Regions from separate parts of the Bacillus sp. ISL-77 genome, predicted to be linked through region 2. Evidence: predicted binding sites of a transcription regulator. Region 2 holds the regulator's gene; each other region holds the start of a gene.
What was found. The regulator LexA, encoded in region 2, represses DNA repair genes until DNA is damaged. The targets are predictions, from matches to a motif close to CGAACATATGTTCG.

Region 1: a site for LexA is predicted at 1,561-1,574, ahead of J7E77_RS28795 (Y-family DNA polymerase). Genes of this name have one in related genera too.
Region 3: a site for LexA is predicted at 1,631-1,644, ahead of J7E77_RS21845 (ImmA/IrrE family metallo-endopeptidase). Genes of this name have one in related genera too.

The regions. Positions count from the first base shown of each region.
Region 1 is NZ_JAGGQY010000094.1:7,383-10,638, reverse strand. It holds gene J7E77_RS28800 (YolD-like family protein) at 1-153, opposite strand, end outside; gene J7E77_RS28795 (Y-family DNA polymerase) at 238-1,497, opposite strand; gene J7E77_RS28790 (YqzH family protein) at 1,656-1,847, shown strand; gene J7E77_RS28785 (ATP-binding protein) at 1,940-3,256, opposite strand, start outside.
Region 2 is NZ_JAGGQY010000041.1:14,420-17,675, reverse strand. It holds gene J7E77_RS17410 (hypothetical protein) at 1-55, shown strand, start outside; gene lexA (transcriptional repressor LexA) at 942-1,565, opposite strand; gene yneA (cell division suppressor protein YneA) at 1,723-2,046, shown strand; gene J7E77_RS17395 (YneB family resolvase-like protein) at 2,059-2,706, shown strand; gene J7E77_RS17390 (DUF896 domain-containing protein) at 2,784-3,014, shown strand; gene tkt (transketolase) at 3,193-3,256, shown strand, end outside.
Region 3 is NZ_JAGGQY010000051.1:243,051-246,306, reverse strand. It holds gene J7E77_RS21850 (recombinase family protein) at 1-519, opposite strand, end outside; gene J7E77_RS21845 (ImmA/IrrE family metallo-endopeptidase) at 573-1,589, opposite strand; gene J7E77_RS21840 (type I restriction endonuclease) at 1,722-2,948, opposite strand; gene J7E77_RS31270 (helix-turn-helix domain-containing protein) at 3,084-3,256, opposite strand, start outside.

The sequences.
Region 1 (3,256 bases), on a different contig from region 2:
TTCGGACAAGATCCCGTTCATGAGCTCCAGTTGCTGTTCATCCATTTCTCGTTTCTGTTCGTACCGATCTTCTTTCACCCAATCCCTGAGCAATTTCACATGCTCAGGAAGCATCATCGACGTCCATTTGATCCTTCCACGGTCGCGAATCATCCGCCTCTCCTTCTTTCTCAGTATTCAGTCTTAATTATTTGACTACTGTCTAGCTTTAACGCCGCTAAACGGGCGCTTCCGCATTTATCTTTTATGTCCACCAACAAGTGTAGCCCGATGCTTAGCCGTTCCAGCAACTGTATAGGAAACCGCGCGCAACAAGGAACCTGAACCAAAGCGTCTGCGAACCGTATCAACCACATAGCCGAGCTCTCGCCTCTTATAGGCACCCATGTCGAAAAGATCAAGCTGCAGCTCTCGGTCATCAACAATATTGCTGATCGCAATCGAGATCTGCCGTACCGTCTTTCCAGTGTAATGCTCATGAAATAATTCCAGACACACACGGTACAGTTCCATCGTCACATTCGTTGGCTGGCCGATGCTTCTAGAGCGATGAAAACCGCCGCCAAATTCATCCTGGCTGTAGCCGACTCCGAGACTTATCGTTCTCCCTGCTTTTCGATGCGTCCTTGCCCGCCTTGCTACTTCCTCACACATTTCTAAAATGACCGTCTTAATTTCCGCTTCCTCTTTATAGTCCCTTAACAAAATTTGACTTTTTCCAAAGCTGATTTGTCCTTGGATAAGCGGTGCACCCAAATCAGAAAGGTCAACTCCCCAGGCATGATGATAAAGCTGGTTTCCCATGATACCAAATTTCTTTTCCAGCTTTTCTAAATCATAACGGGCTAGCTGACCGACAGTGAAAATCCCCATCCCATTTAATGTTTTTTCGACACGTCTGCCGATCCCCCACATTTCCCTAAGCGGTGACACATTCCAAAGCTTTGTCTGAACATCTTCATATGTCCACTCAGCCACTCCGCTTTTCTTGGCATCAAGATCAAGACATAGCTTTGCCAGTAACATGTTAGGGCCAATTCCAACGGCACACGGCAGTTGAAACTCCCGCTCAATATCATCCTTTATTTTTTTGGCAATCGTGTAAGCATCCCCCCACAAATGAATGGCACCATCCACTTTAATAAAGCTTTCATCGACGCTATAGACATGAATCGCTTCTTTTGGAACATAGCGGTTAAAGACACGAGAAATTTCCGTGGCAATCCGCAAATACGTTGCCATTTTTGGCTCAACAATTTCAATCCTGGGGTCTTGTGGAATCTCAAACATCCGGGAACCCGTTTTGATGCCAAATTCTTTTTTCATACGCGGCGAAGCAGCAAGGACAATACTTCCCTGCCGCTCTTTTTGACCGACAACCGCTAAATAACACTCCATAGGGTCAAGGCCCCGCATGACAGCCGAACAACTGGCATAAAAGCTCTTCATGTCCACACATAAAATTTTATTTTGCGGCAGTGCACTGTAATCCACCATGGCTTTCCCTCACAATCAGAATATCGAACATTCGTTCTTTTTTATTATATTCATTATCATAAGCGAATATGCGTTCGTATTCAATGGAAATTTTTTGACACCGTTCCTTTATGGAAGTCGAGGAAAACATGATATAATGGATAGTGAGGTGCATGTTTATGGATAAAAAATTGGTGGCTAAGATGATCAAAAATTGTTTTAAACAGTATTATGAGACGGGGACAATGCCTATTGGAGACAACGATTTGGAGAAGCTAAGCAATCAAATCCTTCAAACGAAAGCAGAGGAACCAACTGCAGATTTATACGAGATTGTGAATGATACGGTATATGAGTATTTAGCAGAGTGATACAAAAAACCGCACGAGTGAAAAATTCACAGTGCGGTCGTGATGGACCAAACTTTCTTGATTAATTGTTGGAGAAACCGATATGCTCAATACTATTCTGGAAAAATAATATCCACAATCGATCCGAATCCTTCTTTACTTCTAATAAGGATATCGCCATGATTTTCTCTGATAATTTTAAAGCAAACAGTGAGGCCTAAACCTGTCCCGCGCTCTTTTGTCGTATAAAAGGGTTCTCCTAATTTCTGTAACATCGACTTCGGAATGCCGCCACCGTTATCAATCACTCGTATTCTTATTCGGTTTCCTGGGATTTTTTCGGATTTAATTCTAATCCTTCCGTCCTTTGACACAGCTTCTAACGAATTTTTAAGAATATTAATTAATACTTGTTTTACCTGTTTTTCTTCGATAACTGAAGTTTGTAATAAACCATTCGTTTGAATATCGATAGATGCTTGGATAAGCAACGCTGTCGTATCCAGTAACATTTTCACGTCCTGTATCACTTTTTCGATATTTACTTTGTTATTTTTTTGAATAGAAGCCTGAGGCTTAGCAATAAATAGCAATTCCCCAACCACATCATTGATCCGGTCAATTTCATCAGTCATAATCGACAAATAATATTTTTCTTTGGAATCGAACACGCTTTGATCGAGTAATTTAATGAAACCTTTAATCGACGTAAGTGGATTTCTTATTTCGTGGGCAATTCCCGCAGCCATTTCACCAAGTACTCGTAAATTTTCGGACTTTACCAGCATTTCTTCCTCTTTTTTTCTTTTCGTGATATCAGTGCCAAGACAAAGAGTATGGTTATGATTACCTTTGAAATAAATCGGCAAAAATTGCCATTCAACCGTTCGCAGGTCCCCATTGCAGTTGATGACTGTTTCCTTCGATGAATTCTGATCCTCTTTTAGGAGAAATTCCTTTTTGAAATGATTTTCGTTTACACCAAACATCTCGTCCGGGCTTCTATTGTAAAGCTTGGCGATGGCTTCATTCACGATCACGAGATGATCGTTGCTGTCTTTCACATAAATATAATTCGGATTAATATTTAAAATAATTTCCAAAAAGCTTCTTTCTTCTTTTAATTCCTGATTGATTTTTTCAATCGTTGCATTTTGCAAAGTAAAATACGATGTAAATAAAACGATTGCAGCAAAGAACGAATTTAAGATTGAGAAGAATAGAGGAAACACCAAAAACCCGCTCAAAATCCCGTTCACAAAAATAAATAATGAGGCAAAAACAAGCGAGCGGAAGAACTTCTTTATTTTTCCATCCGAAATTTTTTGACAAATAAATAGCAGGAAAAAGGTATGAACAAAAACAAGAATAATATTGACATAAAATGTTATATTCAACGCGCCATAAATTGGAATATAATGGGCAGGAAA
Region 2 (3,256 bases):
TAAAGTGCTTTTTAAGGTGAAACTATCTGAAATACAAGCAAGAATAGCGAAATAGGATTAAAGGAGTGGCTTATGGCTGCTCCTTTTTAGTTTGAGTATTAATGAAGCTCATCTGTCATAGAGACAACAGTACACGACCTCATTGTTATTCCTTTTGAACGGTCCCGTAGGAAAGCCACTACGCGCCCCAACTCTGTGAAATTGTACTGGAACGGTCACGTAGGACCCCTCTACGTGACCCAACTCGTAGGAATTCTTCCGGAAAGGTCACGTAGGTCGTCTCTACGTGCCTCAACTCTGTGAAATTGTACTGGAAAGGTCACGTAGGTCGTCTCTACGTGACCCAACTCGTAGGAATTCTTCTGGAACGGTCACGTAGGCCGTCACTACGTGCCCCAACTCTGTGAAATTGTTCTGGAACGGTCACGTAGGCTCCATCTACGTGCCCCAACTCGTAGAGATTCATCTAGAACGGTCACGTAGGCCGTCACTACGTGCCCCAACTCGTAGAGATTCATCTAGAACGGACACATAGGCCGTCACTACGTGCCCCAACTCGTAGAGATTCTTCTGGAACGGTCACGTAGGTCGTCTCTACGTGCCCCAACTCTGTGAAATTGTTCTGGAAAGGTCACGTAGGTCGTCTCTACGTGCCCCAACTCGTAGAAATTCATCTAGAACGGTCACGTAGGCCCTCTCTACGTGCCCCAACTCGTAGAAATTCATCTAGAACGGTAACGTAGGCCCCCTCTACGTGCCCCAACTCGTAGAGATTCTTCTGGAACGGTAACGTAGGCCGTCACTACGTGCCCCAACTCGTAGAGATTCTTCTAGAAAGATCGCGTAGACCCACTCTACCCCGGATTCTGTAATTCCTTCAGCTTTAGGTTGATTAGCACAACAAAAAAAGAGTCGGCACGTATATGCCAACTCTCTTAAACTTAATGAATATGTCGGTAAACCCCAATAACTTTACCTAAAATCGAAACATTCCTTAATATAATAGGGTCCATTGTAGAATTTTCCGGCTGCAGGCGTATGTAATCTTTTTCTTTGAAAAATCTTTTACAGGTGGCTTCATCTTCCTCGGTCATTGCTACAACAATATCCCCGTTATTAGCGGTTGGCTGCTGTTTCACAATTACATAGTCCCCGTCTAGGATCCCAGCTTCTATCATACTCTCACCCATGATTTCTAACATGAAAACTTGTTCATCTGCAGGTGCAAGACTTTCTGGAAGCGGAAAATACTCTTCCACATTTTCAATCGCTGTAATTGGGAGTCCTGCCGTTACTTTCCCAACCACTGGAACATTGACAACTGTATTTCTTGGTATATGTGCAGCAACATCTGCTTCTAATATTTCAATTGCTCTTGGTTTTGTGGGATCCCGTCTAATAAGTCCTTTGCTTTCCAATCTTGCTAGATGTCCGTGAACAGTAGAACTGGATGCGAGTCCAACCGCTTCTCCAATTTCCCTTACTGAAGGGGGATATCCTTTACTCTTAACCTCACTTTTAATGAAGTCTAAGATATCTTGCTGCCTCTTTGATATTTTAGCCATGATAAAATCCACCTCGCCTGGTTAATGTTGACTTTATTATAACATGTTCGTATTTTTTATACAAACATAAGTTCGAAAATATGGTTGACAACAAACAAATGTTCGATTTATAATGAAAATAATAAATCGAACATACATTCTTATAGAGGTGTTATTTATGAAAAAATTATGGAACAAATACTCCTATGCTATTACTCTTATTATTTTAAGTTGTTCACTTTCAATCATATTATCATTCCAACATCATTCCAACGCGCAAGATAATTTTTTAAAGGTTACAATCACAGAAGGAGATTCACTATGGAAAATCTCTGATCAATTTTCGGGTCAACATTCATTATCAAACAAGGAGTTTGTTGCTTGGATAAAAAAGCATAATGAATTAGATGATGATCAAATATTTCCAGGTGAAGAAATTATCATTCCGGTGAGTAAAGAAGTCTCATCTACGAATGAATTTGCTAGCGCCGTTAGTGAATAGAAAGGAACTTTTATGAAAGCAATTATATACTGCCGTGTCAGCACAAATAAGGAAACACAAGAATCTTCGTTAAAGCGTCAGGAAGAGGAATTAACGCAACTAGCTAACACCTATCACTTTGAGATTGATAGGGTAATTAAAGAAAAGGCTAGTGGCTATGATTTTAATCGTGAGGGGATTTTTCAATTATTAGAACGAATTAGAGAAAAGCATGTACAAGCCCTCTTAATTCAGGATGAAACACGACTCGGTAGAGGTAACGCCAAAATTGCGCTCTTGCATTGCATTTTAAAAGAAAATATTAAACTTTATAGTATCTCCCATAGTGGAGAATTACAGCTTTCAGAATCGGATTCCATGGTTTTGAACATCGTAAGTATGGTTGAAGAGTACCAACGTAAACTACATAATGCAAAAATCAAACGTGGAATGAAGCGAGCAGTCCAGAATGGATATAAACCAGAAAAAAACTTAAAAAATCTCGGAGAATCCTCTGGACGAGAGAAAATTGAAGTTCCAATTGGAGAAATTGTCCGGTTAAGAAAAAATGGATTAATTTTTTCAGAAATAGCTGCTACACTTAGAGGTTTTGGCTATAACATTTCTAAAGCCACGGTTCATAGAAGATTCCAGGAATATATTGAATCACAAGAAGAGTAGACCTTTTGCCTTGTCATTAGGTTTTTTTTTTAGTAAAATCAGGTGTCATGTAAATAGTTTGAAAGGAAGGTCTTTGAATGCTTTCAAAAGAAAAGATGGCTAGAATTAATGAGCTGGCACGAAAAGCAAAAGCAACGGGATTGACTGAAACAGAAGCGAAAGAGCAAACTAAATTAAGAAGTGAATATTTGGCTACTTTTCGTTCGAATATGCTTGATACCCTTACCAACACCAAGTTTATTGATCCGGAAGGAAATGACGTTACACCGGAAAAAATCAAGGCTAGGAAAAAAAATACACTTCACTAAAAGTTCAGGAATACATTTTTTGTATTCCTATTTTACATATACTGACTATTTTTGTGTAAAAATAAAAAAAATAGTGATTTTTGTTTCTTATTATTATGCTATTTGTTGAATAAAAAACGGTAGCAATATAAAATTGAAATGTATAAAGTAACCTTGTGATTAGGAAAGGATGTAATTCATGTTTAATACTATTGATGATTTATCTGTTACCTCCATTCGAACGCTTTCCATTGATGCGATCG
Region 3 (3,256 bases), on a different contig from region 2:
CGCCTCTACTTCATCAATAGCCAACTTACCTTGATCGTCCAGATAATAACCAAAAGGAGCACGGCCTCCATTACGGGAACCTTCCTCATGCTTTCTAGCCATCCCCATATAAGTTCTCTCTGCCAGCTGCTCTCGTTCAAATTGGGCAAGAGAAGCAAAGATATTGATTAACAGTTTGCCTTGGGCTGTTGTCGTGTCATAGGGCTCTGTGACGCTTTTAAAGGCAACCTTATTTTTTTCGAAAGTGTTTAGAAGAATATTGATATCCGAAACATTTCTGGATAGACGGTCTAATTTGTAAACCAATACCACATCGAAATGAGGAATATCTGATAATAACGACTGCAGCTGGGGGCGCTCCATGTCCTTGGCTGATCTGCCTTCCTCAACATATTCCTTGTAAATTGTCCAGCCTTGAGAAAAGCAGAAGGCTCTCATTTTGTCTAATTGCGCAGCAAGAGAATATCCTTCTTTTGACTGTTCCTCAGTTGAAACCCTGGGGTATAATGCTGCTTTCATGTTGTCTCACCTCCATCAACCATTATAAAACTAAAATAAAAGGTCAGTACGTGTTAATTATTGGTTACCTCGTTATTAACTACTTGCATTAAACGATTTCCGAATATATTCAATTCAAGTAAATGCTCTAAATAATTCGCATCGATGACCATTCGATTAATGTTATAAGGATCAACATTAAAAAAATTTAGTTGTTTCTTTATGGCCTTTAAATTGATGGCAAAATCATTTGGATAGGAGGGATGAAGAAACAATTCCATTACATGTGCATCTGAGTCACTATTTTGGAATTCCGACATGGGTAAAAACTCAAATTCATCGTCAATAGGAAAAAGATGCATTTTCTTGCCCCAGTTCACTTCACCACGATTCACCTCAATACAATACCAACGAGGAATAGGGTGACCTTCATCAACATCAAAATAGACCTTGTTTTTTCTTTTTACTTTAGTGGAGAAATATTGCTTGATTTCATTTGATGAGAATAAATCTTCTAACAAAGGATAAGTTTCCATTTCATATTGCTCCTTTTCCTCAGCAATCTTTGTAGGTGGGATAGGTAGATTAGGTAAACGAACATCTATTTTAGATTGAAGAATCCGTCGTTTGATTTGTTCCACTCTCTTTTTTGCTAATGATTCCGGAACTTTAAATACCATTTGTATCAACTTAATAATCTGATACTCGAAGGGCGGGAGTTCAAGCTCCTTAAGCATGAAGAAGGGGATAGCAGCATAAAGTTGAAATCGATTTGCCTGAGCTTCCTGCAGCTCCCTAAATTTTTTACTCATATTCTTGGTTTGGTCCCCACAATGTAAGATGGGATGACCTAGTTCATGAAAGAAGATCTTTCTTTGATTTTCTTCAGTTTCGTCAGGATCCAAAAAAATTACGGAAAAATCATCTTCCCAAATCGCCCGTTGCGGACCATTATTTGAAAAGTCTAATTCTATTTGAAAGAGATTTGCTACATTTCGAATAGCTAAATCAGAAGGAGTTATTATATTTCTCTCCATGAACATTTTTTCTATTTTCCGTTCGGTTTCAGTGAGAGTATATCCACTTAGCACTGTACATTCCTCCAAAACTAATCAATTATATTGTTATTATACGAATATATGTTCGATTTTACAATAAAAAGAAAATGTCCATATTATGGACATTTAAAAATAGAATTACTGAAATCATATTTATTAATTTATTCACTGAATACTTTTAAAAAATTCATCAACGTTATCAACTTTTGAAACTAAATTTGGAATATCTTTAAAAGAAAGATTTGTTATGCAACTTCTCAAATAGTATGTTTTCTCATTGGTATTTTTGTTCGTTCTGTACCCCAACTTTGCATTAATAAAACCGGTTTGTTCAACGATTGGATTCTCTGATAAGAATTTAGCAATTTCATTCGATTTTACTGTGTAAAGTGTAGTGTCTTCTTGTTTATTATAATATTGTCCGATCAAATATCCAACAATAGAACTACCTTGCATTAGTATAGAGGACACAAAAAAATCACTTATTGGATTGCCTTTGTCAACTGAATATACATCAGTTGATAGTTTCATTAATTTTTTATATGAATCAGAATTAGGAAGGACTATCCTAATTCCCTCAAAGTCTTCATAGGAACCTAACGATTCAATTTCTTCTGGAGAATAATACACCCGTTTTTCCTCTTGTGTAGCAATGTCAGTTGCTGCTGATTCTTGTACCAATTGGTTTTGCATAACATTCTCAAATTTTTCACTAATTAATTCAGATAAAGCTTCGTGGATACTTTTTTGGATTAGAGGCCGAGCAGTATTAATAAATTGCTGCGTAACTTTAAATTTAAAACGTTCTTTTATGACAAATCTAATGAAATCGTCATTAGGAGTATCGAAAATCTCCTTAATTACTGACTTAAAAGATTGAGAGTAAATAAGTGATTCGGCCATAATTTTTATGCTTTCATAGTCGTAAAGGTTTTTAGAAAACTTAATCAAATTGTTAAAATCTTCATCAGTATAGTTTGTAATATTAAAAACAAAAAACGGCTTGGGATCCATTATATTTGCGTCATTTAGATCTGTAAAAAAATGATACTCTACTCCGTTTGTTAAGATACCTAGTCGAACGCTAGGAAAAGTACTAAAATATCTACTAAGTTGTGGAGCGCTTTTTGTAATTTTATTGTTTACAGATTTAGCTTCAACAAAAATTTTGGGTGCACCATTTATAGAAATAGCATAGTCAACTTTTTCATTCTTTTTATGGAAATCCGCTGTGAATTCTGGTGTTACTTCTTGAGGGCTATATATATCGTATCCAAGTCCCCTGAGGAGAGGTAAGATTAAAAACTGTTTCGTTGATTCCTCATTTTTAATTAAATCTTTGTTGTCATTAACAACTTTGTTTAATGTGTCTAACGTTTCAATAAGATTCACTTTTTGTGTTCTCCTTCGCCCCTAATTAATTTTTACATTATCATTATGTAATCCCATGTTCGTGTGAAAAAAGTCCTTATGTTTTTCCAAAATAAAAAGACACCTAGCCAAAAAAATATAAGTCTTGGTGTCTTTTTATTTATCTTCGTTGCGTTCTTTAGTCATTTTCCTCTTTTTCAGTTCCCGGAAAATTTCAAGTTGGATTTCTAAATGTTCTTTTTCTTCATCAGTTAAATTGTCAAAATCATGGAAGGCGGTGTTGATTTCTTCGTTTTTCTTTTTTTTACCTGCACCAATATAGCCAGCTT